DNA from 2 places in the Kitasatospora sp. NPDC001159 genome. Region 1 is predicted to be linked to the other one. Evidence: riboswitches for the same ligand, from Rfam matches in the RefSeq annotation. Region 1 holds a riboswitch; the other holds the start of a gene.
The links. A riboswitch is a leader RNA that binds a small molecule or an ion and turns the genes downstream of it on or off. The one in region 1 is predicted to bind cyclic di-AMP.

Region 1 (7,554 bases):
GCGGTCGGCGGGGCGGGTGTTGGTGGGGGAGGAGGGGCATCCGCAGGTGGCCGCGGTGCGGCAGGCCGGGGTGGCGGTCGAGGTGGTGGGGGCGGAGTCGGCGCCGGCGTTGGCGCGGCTGTTGACCGAGCAGCCGGCGGAAGCGGGGCCGACGGTGTGGCTGGGGAGTCCGGACGGGGATCCGGGGCTGACGAACGCGCTGGCGCGGCTGGCGGTGGAGCACGTCGGGGAGGTGCCGGAGATCGAGGTGCTGCCGGGCTCGTACGACCTGCCGGGGTCGCGGCTGCTGGACCTGGTGTCGGTGATGGACCGGCTGCGTTCGCCCGGCGGGTGCCCGTGGGACGCCGAGCAGACGCACGAGAGCCTGGTGAAGTACCTGGTCGAGGAGGCGTACGAGCTGGTCGAGGCGATCGAGGAGGGGGACCGGGACACGCTGCGCGAGGAGCTGGGCGACGTGCTGCTCCAGGTGTTCTTCCACTCCCGGATCGCCGAGGAGCACCCGACCGGGCCGTTCACGATCGACGACGTGGCCGGGGACATCGTGGAGAAGCTGGTGTACCGGCACCCGCACGTGTTCGGGGACGTCGAGGCCGCGGGCGCCGCCGAGGTGGAGGCGAACTGGGAGCAGCTGAAGGCGGCCGAGAAGGCGGACCGGGAGTCGGTGCTGGACGGCGTGCCGGCCGGGTTGCCGGCACTGGCGTACGCGGCGAAGCTGGTGTCCCGGGTGCGCCGGGCGGGGTTCGAGGGTGTGCCGGACGCGCCGTACGAGCTGCCGGCGGAGCTGACCGCGGAGTCGGCGGGCCGGCTGCTGCTCGCGGTGGTGCAGCGGGCGCACGACGCCGGGGTGGATGTGGACGCGGCGTTGCGCTCGGCCGCGCGCGGTTACCGGGACGCAGTGCGCGCGGCCGAGGGGCTCAAGCCGGAGTAGTCGGCTCAGGCCGCCGTGGCGGTGTGCTCGGCCGGGCGCCGCTGCGGCGGGACGAGTTCGCCGATGGCCTCGCCGATGAGGGCGACGAGTTCGGCGAGGCGCTCCAGGTCGAGGTGGTCGGGCAGGTCGGCGAGGGAGACGATCCGCTCGCCGTTCGGGCCGGCGACGCAGAAGAGGTCGATCGGCCCGAGGTGCTTCTCGGCGGTGTCGACCAGGGCGGCGACGTCGCTGGGGCGGCGGATGTCTCCGCAGACGCCGACGACGGGGCAGCCAGGCCGGTCGAGTTCGGCGGCGAGGTCCTCGGCGATGCCGACGTGGGTGTCGGCGATCAGCATCCCGGCGGCGCCGGCCGCGGTGAACCGGCGCGCGAGGCCGGCTCCCGAACCGCCGTCGAGGACCGCGATGACGACGACTGCCCCGCTGACCCGCATGGTCTGCTCCTCCCTGTGGGCGACACCGCACCGGCGCCCACGCGTACTGCGGAGGATCGTAGGCACGTCCTGACCCTCCGCAACAGGGATTACCCCGCAGGTGACCAGACTCACGCCTGCCGCCCGACCAAGAGCTGTCCAAGAGCCGCCCACGGGCCGTCCCCGGAGCGTTGGCGGCGTGCCCGCCCGCCGCCGGCGGACCACTCGTGCGCCGTTCGCGGACGGTTGACGGTCAGGGCGCGCCGGGCCCAGCGGTTACGGTCGACCCATGCCTGCTCAGCCCGACGCCGCCCAGCCCGCCCCGCAGCTCTTCACCTGGGAGTTCGCCGCCGATCCGTACCCCGCCTACGCGTGGCTGCGCGAGCACGCCCCGGTGCACCGCACCAAGCTGCCGAGCGGGGTGGAGGCGTGGCTGGTGACGCGCTACGCGGACGCCCGGCAGGCGCTCGCGGACAGCCGGCTGTCGAAGAACCCGGCGCACCACAGCGAGCAGGCGCACCGCACCGGCCGGGTGGGCATCCCGGGGGAGCGGCAGGCGGATCTGATGACCCACCTGCTGAACATCGACCCGCCGGACCACACCCGGCTGCGCCGTCTGGTGTCGAAGGCGTTCACCCCGCGCCGGGTGGCCGAGTTCGAGCCGCGGGTGCAGCAGCTCACCGACCGGCTGATCGACGGCTTCGCGCAGCGCGGTTCGGCGGACCTGATCCACGAGTTCGCCTTCCCGCTCCCCATCTACGCGATCTGCGACATGCTGGGCGTGCCGGCCGAGGACCAGGACGATCTGCGTGACTGGGCGGGCATGATGATCCGCCACCACGGTGGGCAGCGCGGCGGCGTGGGCCGGGCGGTCAAGCGCATCCGCGCCTACCTGGTGGACCTCATCCACCGCAAGCGGGCCGACCCCGGTGACGACCTGATCTCCGGCCTGATCCGGGCCAGCGACCACGGCGAGCACCTGACGGAGAACGAGGCCGCCGCCATGTGCTTCGTGTTGATCTTCGCGGGGTTCGAAACCACCATCAACCTGATCGGCAACGGGACGTACGCGCTGCTGCGCGATCCGGGGCAGCGGGCGCTGCTGCAGGAGTCGGTGGTGCGCGGGGAGACCGCGCTGCTGGAGACCGGTATCGAGGAACTCCTGCGCTACGACGGGCCGGTGGAGCTGGCGACCTGGCGGTTCGCGACCCGGCCGCTGACCATCGGCGGGGTGGACATCCCGGTCGGTGATCCGGTGCTGGTGGTGCTGGCGGCGGCGGACCGCGACCCGGCCCGGTTCGCGGACGAGAACACCCTCGACCTGGCCCGGACCGACAACCCCCACCTGGGGTTCGGGCACGGCATCCACTACTGCATCGGTGCCCCGCTGGCCCGGCTGGAAGGGCGCGCCGCGCTCGCCACGCTGCTTTCCCGACTGCCCGATCTCCGGCTGGCTGAAACCCCGGAGAATCTGCGCTGGCGCGGCGGTCTGATCATGCGTGGATTGCGCGAACTTCCGGTCGAATTCAGTCCCGAGATCCGGTCTCCGCACGCCGTTCCCGAGGCTCCGGCACACTGACGTGAAGTCGCTGATGTGCCTTTGATGCCGGTATGAAAGCCCATCAATAGGGACAAACAGGCGCCACTGGTAGGCGATTGATCACATGCCGTAATTTCTGTGTGATGTCGGTGATATGAGCTTGTGATTGGTCTGAAGATCTGTCTAGTCTCCCTGGAGTTCGCAGCTGCGGACCTCGTGCGCGGAACGCCGAATCCTGCCCGCCGCGTCACGGGAAACCGACCAGAACCCTGGGCAGGGGCGGGGGAACCAGGTTTGTTGCCGTCCTCCACGGCTTGGGGTGAAGCCGCCCGAGCGGAACCGTTTCCGCATGCGGCGGCCGGGCCACCTCCCGGTCCGAACCCGACAGCTCACCTCGCAGGCGTGCGGAGAGGGACGTCTTCATGCTGTTCGTTGGAACTGGCCGTCACCGTCGTCGCACCCAGACCGAGAAGGCCATCGCCGTCGCCGGTGTGGCCGGCGTCGGACTCGCGATGCCGCTCCTCGCCGCCACCGGCGCCTCCGCCGCCCCGGCCTCCGCCTGGGACTCCGTCGCCCAGTGCGAGAGCGGCGGCGACTGGAGCATCAACACCGGCAACGGCTTCTACGGCGGCCTGCAGTTCACCTCCAGCACCTGGAAGGCGTTCGGCGGCACCGCGTACGCCTCGCAGGCCAACCAGGCCAGCAAGGCCCAGCAGATCTCGGTCGCCGAGAAGGTGCTGGCCTCCCAGGGCCCGGGCGCCTGGCCGGTCTGCTCCCAGAAGGCGGGCCTGAGCAAGGGTGGTGCCCCGGCCGTGGTCGACACCTCCTCGGACGCCAAGCCGCAGTCCGCCCCGCAGCAGCAGACGCCCAAGCGGCAGGCCCCGAAGCAGCAGGCCCCCAAGCCGGCCGCGAAGCCAGCCCAGCAGCCGGTCCAGCAGTACGCTCCGAAGCACGCCGCTCCCAAGCAGGCCGAGGAGCCTGTCGAGCAGTCGGTCCAGCAGTACGCTCCGAAGCACGCTGCCCCGCGCGCCGCCCAGCCGGTCCAGGCCGGCCCGGCCGGCCACGACTACACCGTCCACTCCGGTGACACCCTGTCGGGCATCGCCGCGGCCCAGGGCGTGTCCGGCGGCTGGCAGGCGCTGTACGACGGCAACCGCGGCACGGTCGGCGGCGACCCGAACCTGATCGTGCCCGGCCAGGTCCTGCACCTCGGCTGAGCCGGGTCCACAGGGCCTCGGGTGACGCTCCGAAGGACTCGGACAACACCCCGGGAGCGAAGGGGGCCACGCCCGGCCCCCTTCGTCCGCATTCGTCCGCGGCAAAGGGACAAGCTGGGACAAGCAGGTGAACTACCGGCGGGTAGTGGGCCACACGCTGAGACGGAGCCGAGGTCGACGTGGCCCCGGGAGCCCGGGCGGTTAGGCTCTGGTCGTAACGACTCCGCAATCATCCCGCCGGCAGCCACCACCGTCGGCCGGACCCTGCTTCCGCAAGGAGATGCCTCGTGCCGTCCATCGATGTCGTCGTAGCCCGTGAGATCCTCGACTCGCGCGGCAACCCCACGGTCGAGGTCGAGGTCGGCCTCGACGACGGCAGCACCGGTCGTGCCGCTGTCCCGTCGGGTGCCTCGACCGGCGCCTTCGAGGCGCTGGAGCTGCGCGACGGTGACAAGAACCGCTACTTCGGCAAGGGCGTCGAGAAGGCCGTCCTGGCCGTCATCGAGCAGATCGGCCCGGAGCTGGTCGGCTACGACGCCACCGAGCAGCGCCTGATCGACCAGGCCATGCTCGACCTGGACGCCACCCCGGACAAGTCCTCGCTCGGCGCCAACGCCATCCTGGGCGTCTCGCTGGCCGTCGCGCACGCCGCCTCCGAGGCCAGCGACCTGCCGCTGTTCCGCTACCTGGGCGGCCCGAACGCGCACGTCCTGCCGGTCCCGATGATGAACATCCTCAACGGCGGCTCGCACGCGGACTCCAACGTCGACATCCAGGAGTTCATGATCGCCCCGATCGGCGCGGAGTCCTTCTCCGAGGCCGTCCGCTGGGGCGTCGAGGTCTACCACACCCTCAAGGGCGTGCTGAAGGAGCGCGGCCTGTCCACCGGCCTCGGCGACGAGGGCGGCTTCGCCCCGAACCTGGACAGCAACCGCGAGGCCCTCGACCTCATCATGGAGGCGATCCAGAAGGCCGGTTACGTCCCCGGCCGTGACATCGCCCTGGCCCTGGACGTCGCCTCCTCCGAGTTCTTCAAGGACGGCGCCTACCAGTTCGAGGGCAAGGCCCTCTCGGCCGCCGAGCTCATCGAGTACTACGCCGAGCTGGTCGCCGCCTACCCGCTGGTCTCCATCGAGGACCCGCTGGACGAGTCGGACTGGGACGGCTGGAAGGCCATGACCGTCAAGCTGGGCGACAAGGTCCAGCTGGTCGGCGACGACCTGTTCGTCACCAACCCGGCCCGCCTGGCCAAGGGCATCGAGACCGGCACCGCCAACGCGCTGCTGGTGAAGGTGAACCAGATCGGCTCGCTGACCGAGACCCTGGACGCCGTCGAGCTGGCCCAGCGCAACGGCTACCGCTGCATGATGTCGCACCGCTCCGGCGAGACCGAGGACGTCACCATCGCCGACCTGGCCGTCGCCACCAACTGCGGCCAGATCAAGACCGGCGCCCCGGCCCGCTCCGAGCGCGTCGCCAAGTACAACCAGCTGCTGCGCATCGAGGAGATCCTCGACGACGCCGCCGAGTACGCCGGCCGCGGCGCCTTCCCGCGCTTCCGCTCCGCGGAGTGATGAGCACAGTCGCTCTGCGGACCAGTAAGCACAGTGAGTACGAGGGCTGACCCCTCCGGTACGAGGGCCGACCGCTCCCGTACCGAGGCCGAAGACCGGAGGGCCGAAAGTCCCCGGTAGCGCAAGCCTGACCGGTGCCCCGCCGCACACCCCGTAGGGTGGACGGCGGGGCACCGTCGCGACCAGGAGGGGATACGGAGATGGCTGGCTGGAGGATCCCGGGCTTGGCGGCCCGGCCTCGATTCACGAGCCGGGCGACCGTCCTCGTCCTGGTGCTCTGCTCGCTGGTGGCGATCCTCGCCTACCCGACGCGGCAGTTCGTCTCCCAGCGCGCCGAGATCTCCGCCCAGCGGGCGAAGGCCGACCACTCGCGCCAGCAGGTCGAGCAGCTGCGCCGGGAGAAGGCCCGCTGGCAGGACCCGGAGTACGTCAAGGCGCAGGCCCGCGCCCGGCTGCACTACGCGGTGCCGGGGGAGACCCCGTACATCGCGGTGGACCCGGCCGGCCCTGCCGCCCAGCCCTCCGCGCCCGCCGCACCGGCCTCCTCCGGTAGTTCGGCCAGGGCCGCCAAGCCCTGGTACACCAGCATCTGGGACTCGGTGGACGCCGCCGACACCGTCGCGCTGGCCCCCGCCACTCCCCGTCCGCTCCCACCGTCCCTCGTTGGAGACCCCACCCCCCATGACCACTGAGAACCACCCCGCCGTCTCCGACGCCGACGTCGCGGCCATCGCCGCCCAGCTCGGCCGGGTGCCGCGCGGCCTGCGCGGTGTCGCGCACCGCTGCCCCTGCGGCAACCCCGACGTCGTGGAGACGGCGCCCCGGCTGCCGGACGGCACGCCGTTCCCGACGCTGTACTACCTGACCTGCCCCAAGGCTGCCTCGCTGATCGGCACCCTGGAGGCGGACGGCGTGATGAAGGAGCAGAGTGCCCGGCTCGCCGAGGACCCGGAGCTGGCCGCCGCCTACCAGAAGGCGCACGAGGACTACATCGCCCGCCGCGACGCGATCGAGGTGCTGGAGGGCTTCCCGAGCGCCGGCGGCATGCCGGACCGGGTGAAGTGCCTGCACGTGCTGGTCGGCCACTCGCTGGCGGCCGGCGAGGGCGTCAACCCGCTCGGCGACGAGGCGATCGGCATGCTGGACGACTGGTGGGCCAAGGGCCCCTGCGTCTCCCCGGCCGAGGTCCAGGAGGCCGGTGAGCGGGTCGCCCGCAACCGCGCCAAGGAGCAGGACCACGAGGCCGTGATCGCGGCCAAGCAGCAGAAGACCGTCGAGCGCGCCGCCAAGAAGCGCGCCGCCGAGGAAGCCGCGGAGCAGGAGTCCGAGTGAGCATGACCCGCGTGGCCGCGATCGACTGCGGCACCAACTCGATCCGCCTGCTGGTCGCCGACCTCGACCCGGAGACCGGCGAGATCACCGACCTCGACCGCCGGATGATCATCAACCGGCTGGGCCAGGGCGTGGATCAGACCGGCCGGCTGCACCCGGACGCGCTGGCCCGCACCTTCGCGGCCTGCCGGGAGTACAAGGAGATCATCACCGGCTTCGGCGTCGGCCCCGAGCGCACCCGCTTCGTCGCCACCAGCGCCTCCCGGGACGCCGAGAACAGCGACGAGTACGTCAAGGGCGTGCGGGACATCCTGGGCGTCGAGCCCGAGGTGGTGAGTGGCGAGGAGGAGGCGCACCTGTCCTTCGTCGGCGCCACCAAGGAGCTGACCGGCGGTCAGTTCCCCTCCCCCTACCTGGTGTTCGACCTCGGTGGCGGCTCGACCGAGTTCGTGCTCGGCGGGTCGGACGTGCAGGCGGCGCGCTCGGTGGACATCGGCTGCGTGCGGCTCACGGAGCGGCACTTCGGTGGCGCCGAGCTGCCCTCCGAGGAGCA
Region 2 (7,554 bases), on a different contig from region 1:
CTGCCGGACGAGGTCCGCCAGGACCCGTCGTTCTTCCGCCAGGCCGGTCAGGACGGCTACCGCGACGGCTGCCGCGTCCCGATCCCGTGGTCCGGCACCGAGGCCCCGTACGGCTTCGGACCGGTGGCGGGCGGGCCGTCCTGGCTGCCGCAGCCGGCCGAGTGGGCCGCGCTGAGCGTCGAGGCGCAGACCGGCGACCCGACGTCCACCCTGGAGCTCTACCGCAGCGCGCTGGCCGTCCGCCGCGCGCAGCCCGACCTGGGCGCGGGGACGGACGTCGAGTGGCTGGAGGCGCCCGAGGGCACCCTGGCCTTCCGGCGCGGGTCCTTCGTCTGCACCGTGAACACCACCGGCGAGCCGGTGCGGATAGCGGCGCCCGGTCGACTGCTGCTCGGCTCGACCGAACTCGTGGTGAACGGCGGCGAGACGGTGCTCGCTCCGGACAGCACCGGCTGGTGGGCGGTCTGACGTGGGTGCAATAGGCTCTGGGCCCGTGACTACGGCGCGACTCTCAGACATCGCGGCGCAGGCGGGGGTCAGCGAAGCCACCGTCTCCCGCGTACTCAACGGCAAGGCGAACGTCTCCGCCGCGACCCGGCAGACCGTGCTGGCCGCGCTGGACGTGCTCGGCTACGAGCGGCCGACCCGGCTGCGCCAGCGCAGCGCCGGGCTGATCGGGCTGATCACGCCGGAGCTGAGCAACCCGATCTTCCCCGCGCTGGCGCAGGTGATTGAGCAGGTGCTCAGCCGGCACGGCTACACGCCGGTGCTGTGCACCCAGACGCCGGGCGGGTCCACCGAGGACGAACTGGTGGAGATGCTGGTCGACCGGGGCGTGGCGGGCATCGTCTTCGTCTCCGGGTTGCACGCCGACTCCACCGCCGACCACGACCGGTACGCCCGGCTGGCCGGGCGCGGGGTGCCGTTCGTGCTGATCAACGGGTACAGCGAGCGGATCGACGCGCCGTTCATCTCGCCGGACGACCGGGCCGCGATGTGGATGGCCGTCCAGCACCTGGCCGAACTCGGGCACGAGCGGATCGGGCTGGCGGTCGGGCAGCGGCGGTACGTGCCGGTGCTGCGCAAGATCGAGGGCTTCACCGCGGCGATGCGCGAGGTGCTCGGGCGCAGCCGGGAGGAGGCCGAGGAGCTCGTCCACCACACGCTGTTCAGCGTGGAGGGCGGGCACGCGGCGGCCGGCGCGCTGCTCGACAAGGGCTGCACGGCGATCGTCTGCGGGAGCGACATGATGGCGCTCGGGGCGATCCGGGCGGTGCGGCAGCGCGGACTGTCGGTGCCGCAGGACGTCTCGGTGGTCGGCTTCGACGACTCGCCGCTGATCGCCTTCACTGAACCGCCGTTGACCACGATCCGCCAGCCGGTCGAGGCGATGGCCACGGCTGCGGTGGACGCGCTGCTGGAGGAGGTCGGCGGGAACGCCGCCCAGCGCGGGGAGTTCATGTTCCAGCCGGAGCTGGTGATGCGCGGGTCCACCGGGGCCTGCGCGCGCTGAGCACCGGTACCGGACGGTCAACCGAAGGGCCCCGGGGGGCAGTTGCTGACGCTGTTGGTGAATTCGGGGTCCTGATCATTTCGCCCCGTCGAGCTGTTGCTCGGCGGGGCGAAGTCGTGCGAAGTGGCTGGTGCGGGTGCGGGCCCGTGGTGTGTCCGTCAGGTGGGCGTCGATGCGGACGAGGTTGATCGCGGCGCCGGTGAGCTGGTGCTGGAGGCTGGTCTTGGCCAGGCCCTGGTAACGGGACCTGCGCAGGCCGCAGCGTCCGACGCCCTGGGAGATGGTGCCCTCGACCCCGGCGCGGATCTTGTAGCGGTCCTTCCAGGCGTCGGTTCGCTGCTCGGTGCGGGCGGCGTGGACGGCTCCGTGTTCGTCCCGGTGTCGTAGGTTGAGCTCGCGTCGTTCGGCCTTGGGTGCACGCTCCCCCGGGCCTCGACGTCATAGGGGGTGACCAGGCGCGTCGCGCCCGGCGGCCGGTCTTTTGGTCCCGGCGCACCACCTCGCCCCCGACCAGGTGGAAGTGCTGGACCCAGATCTGCCGCAGCACCTGGACCTGCGGCAGGTCTCGCAGCTCTCGTGGCGCGTCGGGCGAGGTCACGGCCTCGAAGAGTCGCATGCCGTCCGTACCGATCCGCCGTCCCACCTCCTCCCGCCTGGCGCGGGACTTCGGGAAGCGGGACTCCTCAGCTCGGGTCGCGTAGTGCTGGAACCAGTTCGGGTCCGCTACCTCCACCAGCCAGCCGGGGGCGGCCTGGGCGAGCGCGTTCAACGCGGATCGCACCCCCTCGGCCACCATCTCCAGCCAGCTGAGCTCACGGGCCGCGGACAGCACACGGGTGGAGTCGGTCCGGGCCCGGACCGCCGTCTTCAGCAGGCCCTTGGCCCGGGCCGCGTCCAGGATGCCGTCCAGCACCCGTCGCCCGACATCCGCCTCGACCAGACGGTCCCGGAACTCCGGCAGCACAGAGAAGTCGAAGCCCGGGTCGCCGAGTTCCAGCCCGAGGGCGTACTTGAAGTCGATCCGGGCCCGGACCGCCTCGGCGGCCTGCCTGTCGGTTAGCCCCTCCACGAACTGCAGCACCAGCACCAGCGCCAACCGGCCCGGCGACCAGGCGGGGTTGCCCCGCGCCGGGAACAGGTCGGCGAACTGCTCATCCGTGAACAACACTCCCAGCTCGTCCCGGATCCGGATCGCCAGGCTGCCCTTCGGGAACGCCGCCCGAGCCACCCGCACAGTCTCCGCCGGCACCTCACCCGGCACGCTCGCACGCATCGACACCCCGCACCCTCCCCCAAACGACAACGTCGGCCTTCAAGACCACAACCAGGTCTTGAAGGCCGACGTCACGCACAGGCCCCGAATTCACCAACAGCGTCGGCAGTTGCTCTCCGGGGCCCTTCGGCGTTCGCCCACCCGCCCGCTCCGGCCGGTCAGCCTTCCTGGGCGGCCGGGCGGTCGGCGGTGAGTCGGTGGCCGCCGGCCGCGTCGCCGGTCCGGGGCTCGGTGCGGCGGCCGCGGGCCAGGTAGTCGCGCAGGACCAGTTCGACGGCGTCCTGCGGGTTCTTGGTACCGGAGAGCAGCATCGCGTCGATCGCGAGGTTCGCATCGAGTGTGATGGTGACCTGGGCCATGGTGACTCCTCCTCGGGTGCAGAGCAGCAGCATGCCCGTCGGGGCGGGCTTTCACCATGCGAATACGCGAACCCCCGGGAGGAGCGACCGGACTCTCCCCGGGGTTGGCGGGTGACGGCGGACGGATGGCAGACGGTGAAATCCGTCATCCGTTGTGTGTCATCCGTCCGCCGTTGTCTGTTGCACGTCAGCTGCCAGCAGGCGGCTGCCAGTACGCCGTTGCTCAGACCCGGCCGGCGAAGTCCGGGGCCCAGTTGGCGATGGTCTGCTCGCGGACGCCCGCGCTCGGGTTGGCCGCCTCGACGTACTTGCCGCCGCCGATGTAGATCGCGACGTGGTAGACGCCGGAGTCCTGACCGTTGTTCGACCAGAAGAGCAGGTCGCCCGGCTTCAGGCTGTCCAGCGAGACGTGGGTGCTGGCGGCGGCCTGGTCGGCGGCGACGCGCGGAAGGTTGATGCCCGCGGCGCGCAGCGCGGCCTGGGTCAGGCCGGAGCAGTCCCAGCCGCCGTTGCCGGTGCCGCCGTAGACGTAGGCCTGGCCGACCTTGGACTCGGCGAAGGACACCGCGGCGGCCATGCTGCCGGTGGCAGCCTGGGCCTGGGCCTGGGCCTGGGCCTTGGCGGCCGGCTTCGAGGCCTGGGTCTTGGCGGCCGGCTTCGAGGCCTGGATCTGGGCGGCCGGCTTGGCGTTCACGGCACCGCCGTTCGCGGCCTGGCCGGCCTTCTGGGAGCGGTTGAACCAGCTGAAGTCCGAGCCGGACCCGGTGGACGAGGAGGACTTGTCGGCCTGGGCCTGGTCGCCGTCACCGAAGGTCAGGCGCTGGCCCGGGTAGATGGTGTTCGGGCCCTCGGTCAGGGTGCTGCGGTTGAGGTCGTACAGCCGCTGCCAGCCGCCCTGGACGTTGTGCTTGGCGGCGATCGAGGACAGCCAGTCGCCCGCGACGACCGTGTAGTCGCTGCTCTGGGCCTGGGCGGGCGCGGCCGGCTTGGCGGTCTTCGCGGCCGGGGCCTGGCTCGGCGCGGGCTTGGCGGCGGGCTTGGCGGCCGTGGCGGCGGAGGTGTCGACGGCGGCCGGGGCACCGCCCTTGGTCAGACCGGCCTGGATCGAGCAGACGGGCCAGGCGCCGGGGCCCTGGGAGGCGAGGACCTTCTCGGCGACGGCGATCTGCTGGTCCTTGGTGGCGAGGTTGGCCTGCGGGGCGTACGTGGTGCCGCCGAAGGCGGCCCAGGTGCTGGAGGTGAACTGCAGGCCGCCGTAGAAACCGTTGCCGGTGTTGATGGCCCAGTTGCCGCTGCTCTCACACTGGGCGACCTTCTCCCAGGTGGCGACGGAGGCGGCGTTGGCGGTGCCGGTGGTGAGGCAGGGGACGGTGAGGCCGACGCCCGCGACGCCGAGGGCGGCGATCACGCGACGGGTACGGCTGGACAGGCGGGTGCCGTTGGTGGGAAGCATGAAGACGCGGTCCTCTCCCACGCCTGCGAGGTGAGCTGTCGGATTCGGGCTGGAGTTGCCCGGCCGCGCTGTGGGCGCGGCTTCACCCCTAGCCCTGGACCGTTCCGAGGAACTGCCCGGGGCGACTTACCTGTGGTTCCCCCGCTCCTGCCGTGGTGCGTTTTCGCGCTGCCAGGACATCCGACGGCAGGACTCGGCGTTGCGGATGAACTGGGTCCGTGTGGCCACGAACGGGGAGCACGTTAAGCAGACTTAAGTTCAAACTGCAAATATCTGTGATGCACATCACGGTTTAGTAGAAATTGCCAAATAGGACACGAATCATGATCGTAAATGATCGTTTTCCGGCAATGTAACTGTGGATTCCCGCAATTGTCTTCGCCTCAGAGGTGAGGTGATGGGGCGTAGAAGTGTGCGGCGGCGTGCCCGGCGCGGCGGGGGAGTGATCGTGATTCGAGTGCCGGGATGTGGCCCTGGCATTCCCGTTCAAAAAGCGACATAACGGACATTTTGTGCCATTGTTCTCCCGGCTCCCGTAATTCCCGGGCCGGGACAAGCAGCAGGTGTGGGGGTGAAGGCGGGAGGAGCGGGCATGCCGAAGGGCCCGGAACGAAGCCGTTCCGGGCCCTTCGGTGTGCGGGAGAGTGCGCGACGGTCGTCGCAGGCCTCCTACTAGGCCTCCACGGGCCCCTGGGCGGCCGCGTGGGCGCCGCGCGAGCCCTCCTCGGCCGAGGCCGCGGCCTCCGCCTCGGCCCGGGCCAGCTCCTCCGCCGACGGCGTCGGCAGCGCGGCCAGGTAGGTGGAGGCGATCAGCTGGCCGACGGTCGGGTAGGCACCCAGCGGTGCCGCCGACGGGCAGCCGGTCTCCTCGGCGGCCGTGGCGAGCAGCTCCGAGTCGGCCTCGGGCCCGATCACCAGCGGGGCCAGCGCCGGGCGCTGGGAGCCGGTCTCCTTGAGGTGGCTGACGGCCCCGGCCACCGAGCCGGGCACGTCGAGCGCCGCGGCGACGACCGGGACGGCCAGTCGGGCGGCCAGCAGCACGCCGGTGATCCCGGCCGCGGCGGCCGCCTCCTCGCCGCCGACGGTGGTCAGGACCACGCCGTCCGCGGCGGTCGCGATGGCGAACAGCCGGGCCCGGTCGGCCCGGGCCAGCCCGGCCTCGGATAGCCGCACGTGCACGGCCTCGGCCAGCAGCGGGTGCGGGCCCAGCGTGTCGGTGACGGTCGCGCCGTGCTCGGCGGCGAGGGCGTGAAGTTCGGTCAGGAAGCCGTGCGGCCCCGGTGCCAGCGGCACCACGACGGGCGTGGGCAGGCCGGCCTCGGCGGCCGTGGCCAGCAGTTCGGCGACGGTGCGGTCGTCCCCGTCCTCGCCCTCGGTGCCGTCCGCCGGGAGGTAGCCGGCGGCGGCCTGGACGCCGCTGTGCTCGCTGCGGACGATCGACAGCAGTTCCTCGACGACCGAACGGGACTCCGGCCCGGCGGTCGCGGGCACGGCGAGCACCAGGGCCGGCGAACCGGTGGGGATCTCGGGGCGCTCGGGGCGGCGGTGGCGCCCCCGCGCACGGGAGCCTGGAGTACGGACGGGCAGTGGTGCGCCCGGGATGGCTGCGGTGCTCATGCCGGAGATCGTAGGACATCTGCCCGTCAGGCCTGCAGTCGGTTGCCGTACGGGTTTCGGGTGGTCGCGGTGCGGAGGTCGTGTCTCCGTCGTGCCGGTCCGGGCGGTTTGCCTACAATCCGGACATTCCTCGCCCAACCCCCGCGTGGACGTCCGCAGTTGCCCTGACGTGCCGCACGGGGTGTTCCGTTGCACCTGTGGTGCGTGAGATGTCTCACAGTCGGAGGGTGGCCTGACGGAGGGTCACGGGGGTGCGACTCCCGGCATTCGAAGATCAACATTTAGCGGGGGGCCGCTCACGGCCGGTTATCGAAAACCCGTCGATTCAGTCGACTATGTCCGTTTACGTACCGTCAGGAGAAGGGCCCGTGAAGAGTTCGAGGCGGCCGGTAAAAGGCCTCGTGCACCTGCAATGTCCCGTGCTGATGCACGTGCACAGCGGCTATCATCGCGTCAAGTGAGGCGTTGTGCCGGACCGGTACGGGGCCGGTCCGTTCGTTGGCGGTGCCGGGGCGCCGCGCTGGACGACAACTCCGGAGCTCTTCGGGAGACTTCTATGCACGACTCGCAGGACATGCACGGCTCGAACCACACCTTCAACGGGATGGCCGCCGCCGACCTCAAGGGGGTGGTCTGGCAGAAGAGCCGGCACAGCAACTCCCAGGGCAACTGCGTCGAGTTCGCGGCCCTGCCGGGCGGTGACGTGGCGATGCGCAACTCGCGCTTCCCGGACGGTCCGGCGCTCATCTACACCCGAGCGGAGATCGCGGCCCTGCTGCTGGGGGCCAAGGACGGGGAGTTCGACCACCTGGCGGTCTGACCGGCCGCCGCTTCACCATCGGGGGGCCGTCGTGGGTGCTGACACCGCGACGGCCTTTGTCTTCTCCTCGCAGGCTCGCCCGCGAGTCGTACGGCGGCGCATGGCCGTACCGGGCAAAGCCGTACCGGGCGAGGTCGTGCGGGGCTGGTTCCCGCGGGGCCTGGGCCGGGGCGCACCGGGCCTGGGCCGGCGCGTTCGACGCCGGTAACCGGAACCGGGGTCGGAGGCGGGCTGCCACCGCAGGGCCCGAAGGCCTGGCTGAAGGGCCCGGGGTATGGTCCTCCCGGGTCGTCCCTCGGCCGGCCGCGCGCCGTGCGGCGCTAGGCCGAGCGCCGGTGCCGTCCACCGATTTCGACATGTCCGTCGAGTCCGCCGCCCTCGGCCGGCTCCGCCTCGAACATGGCCCAGACCACCTTGCCGCTGCCCAGCGGGTGCCAGCCCCAGGAGCGGCTGAACGATTCCACCAGGTGCAGCCCGCGGCCGGATTCGGCGACGAAGTCCGCTTCCCGGGCGACCGGT

Region 2: linked by a shared signal. The riboswitch ahead of ACWC9T_RS06320 (transglycosylase family protein) and the one ahead of ACWC9T_RS32665 (transglycosylase family protein) in region 1 are both predicted to bind cyclic di-AMP.

The regions. Positions count from the first base shown of each region.
Region 1 is NZ_JBSFJV010000092.1:596-8,149, reverse strand. It holds gene ACWC9T_RS32680 (MazG family protein) at 1-928, shown strand, start outside; gene ACWC9T_RS32675 (SDR family NAD(P)-dependent oxidoreductase) at 934-1,359, opposite strand; gene ACWC9T_RS32670 (cytochrome P450 family protein) at 1,628-2,917, shown strand; cyclic di-AMP (ydaO/yuaA leader) riboswitch at 3,128-3,295, shown strand; gene ACWC9T_RS32665 (transglycosylase family protein) at 3,301-4,095, shown strand; gene eno (phosphopyruvate hydratase) at 4,383-5,669, shown strand; gene ACWC9T_RS32655 (FtsB family cell division protein) at 5,870-6,361, shown strand; gene ACWC9T_RS32650 (DUF501 domain-containing protein) at 6,333-7,001, shown strand; gene ACWC9T_RS32645 (Ppx/GppA phosphatase family protein) at 7,004-7,554, shown strand, end outside.
Region 2 is NZ_JBSFJV010000007.1:133,881-141,434, forward strand. It holds gene ACWC9T_RS06300 (glycoside hydrolase family 13 protein) at 1-468, shown strand, start outside; gene ACWC9T_RS06305 (LacI family DNA-binding transcriptional regulator) at 494-1,513, shown strand; partial or broken gene ACWC9T_RS06310 (transposase) at 1,589-2,792, opposite strand; gene ACWC9T_RS06315 (hypothetical protein) at 2,945-3,145, opposite strand; gene ACWC9T_RS06320 (transglycosylase family protein) at 3,369-4,619, opposite strand; cyclic di-AMP (ydaO/yuaA leader) riboswitch at 4,606-4,776, opposite strand; gene ACWC9T_RS06325 (hypothetical protein) at 5,271-6,215, opposite strand; gene ACWC9T_RS06330 (DUF397 domain-containing protein) at 6,772-7,035, shown strand; gene ACWC9T_RS06335 (ATP-binding protein) at 7,356-7,554, opposite strand, start outside.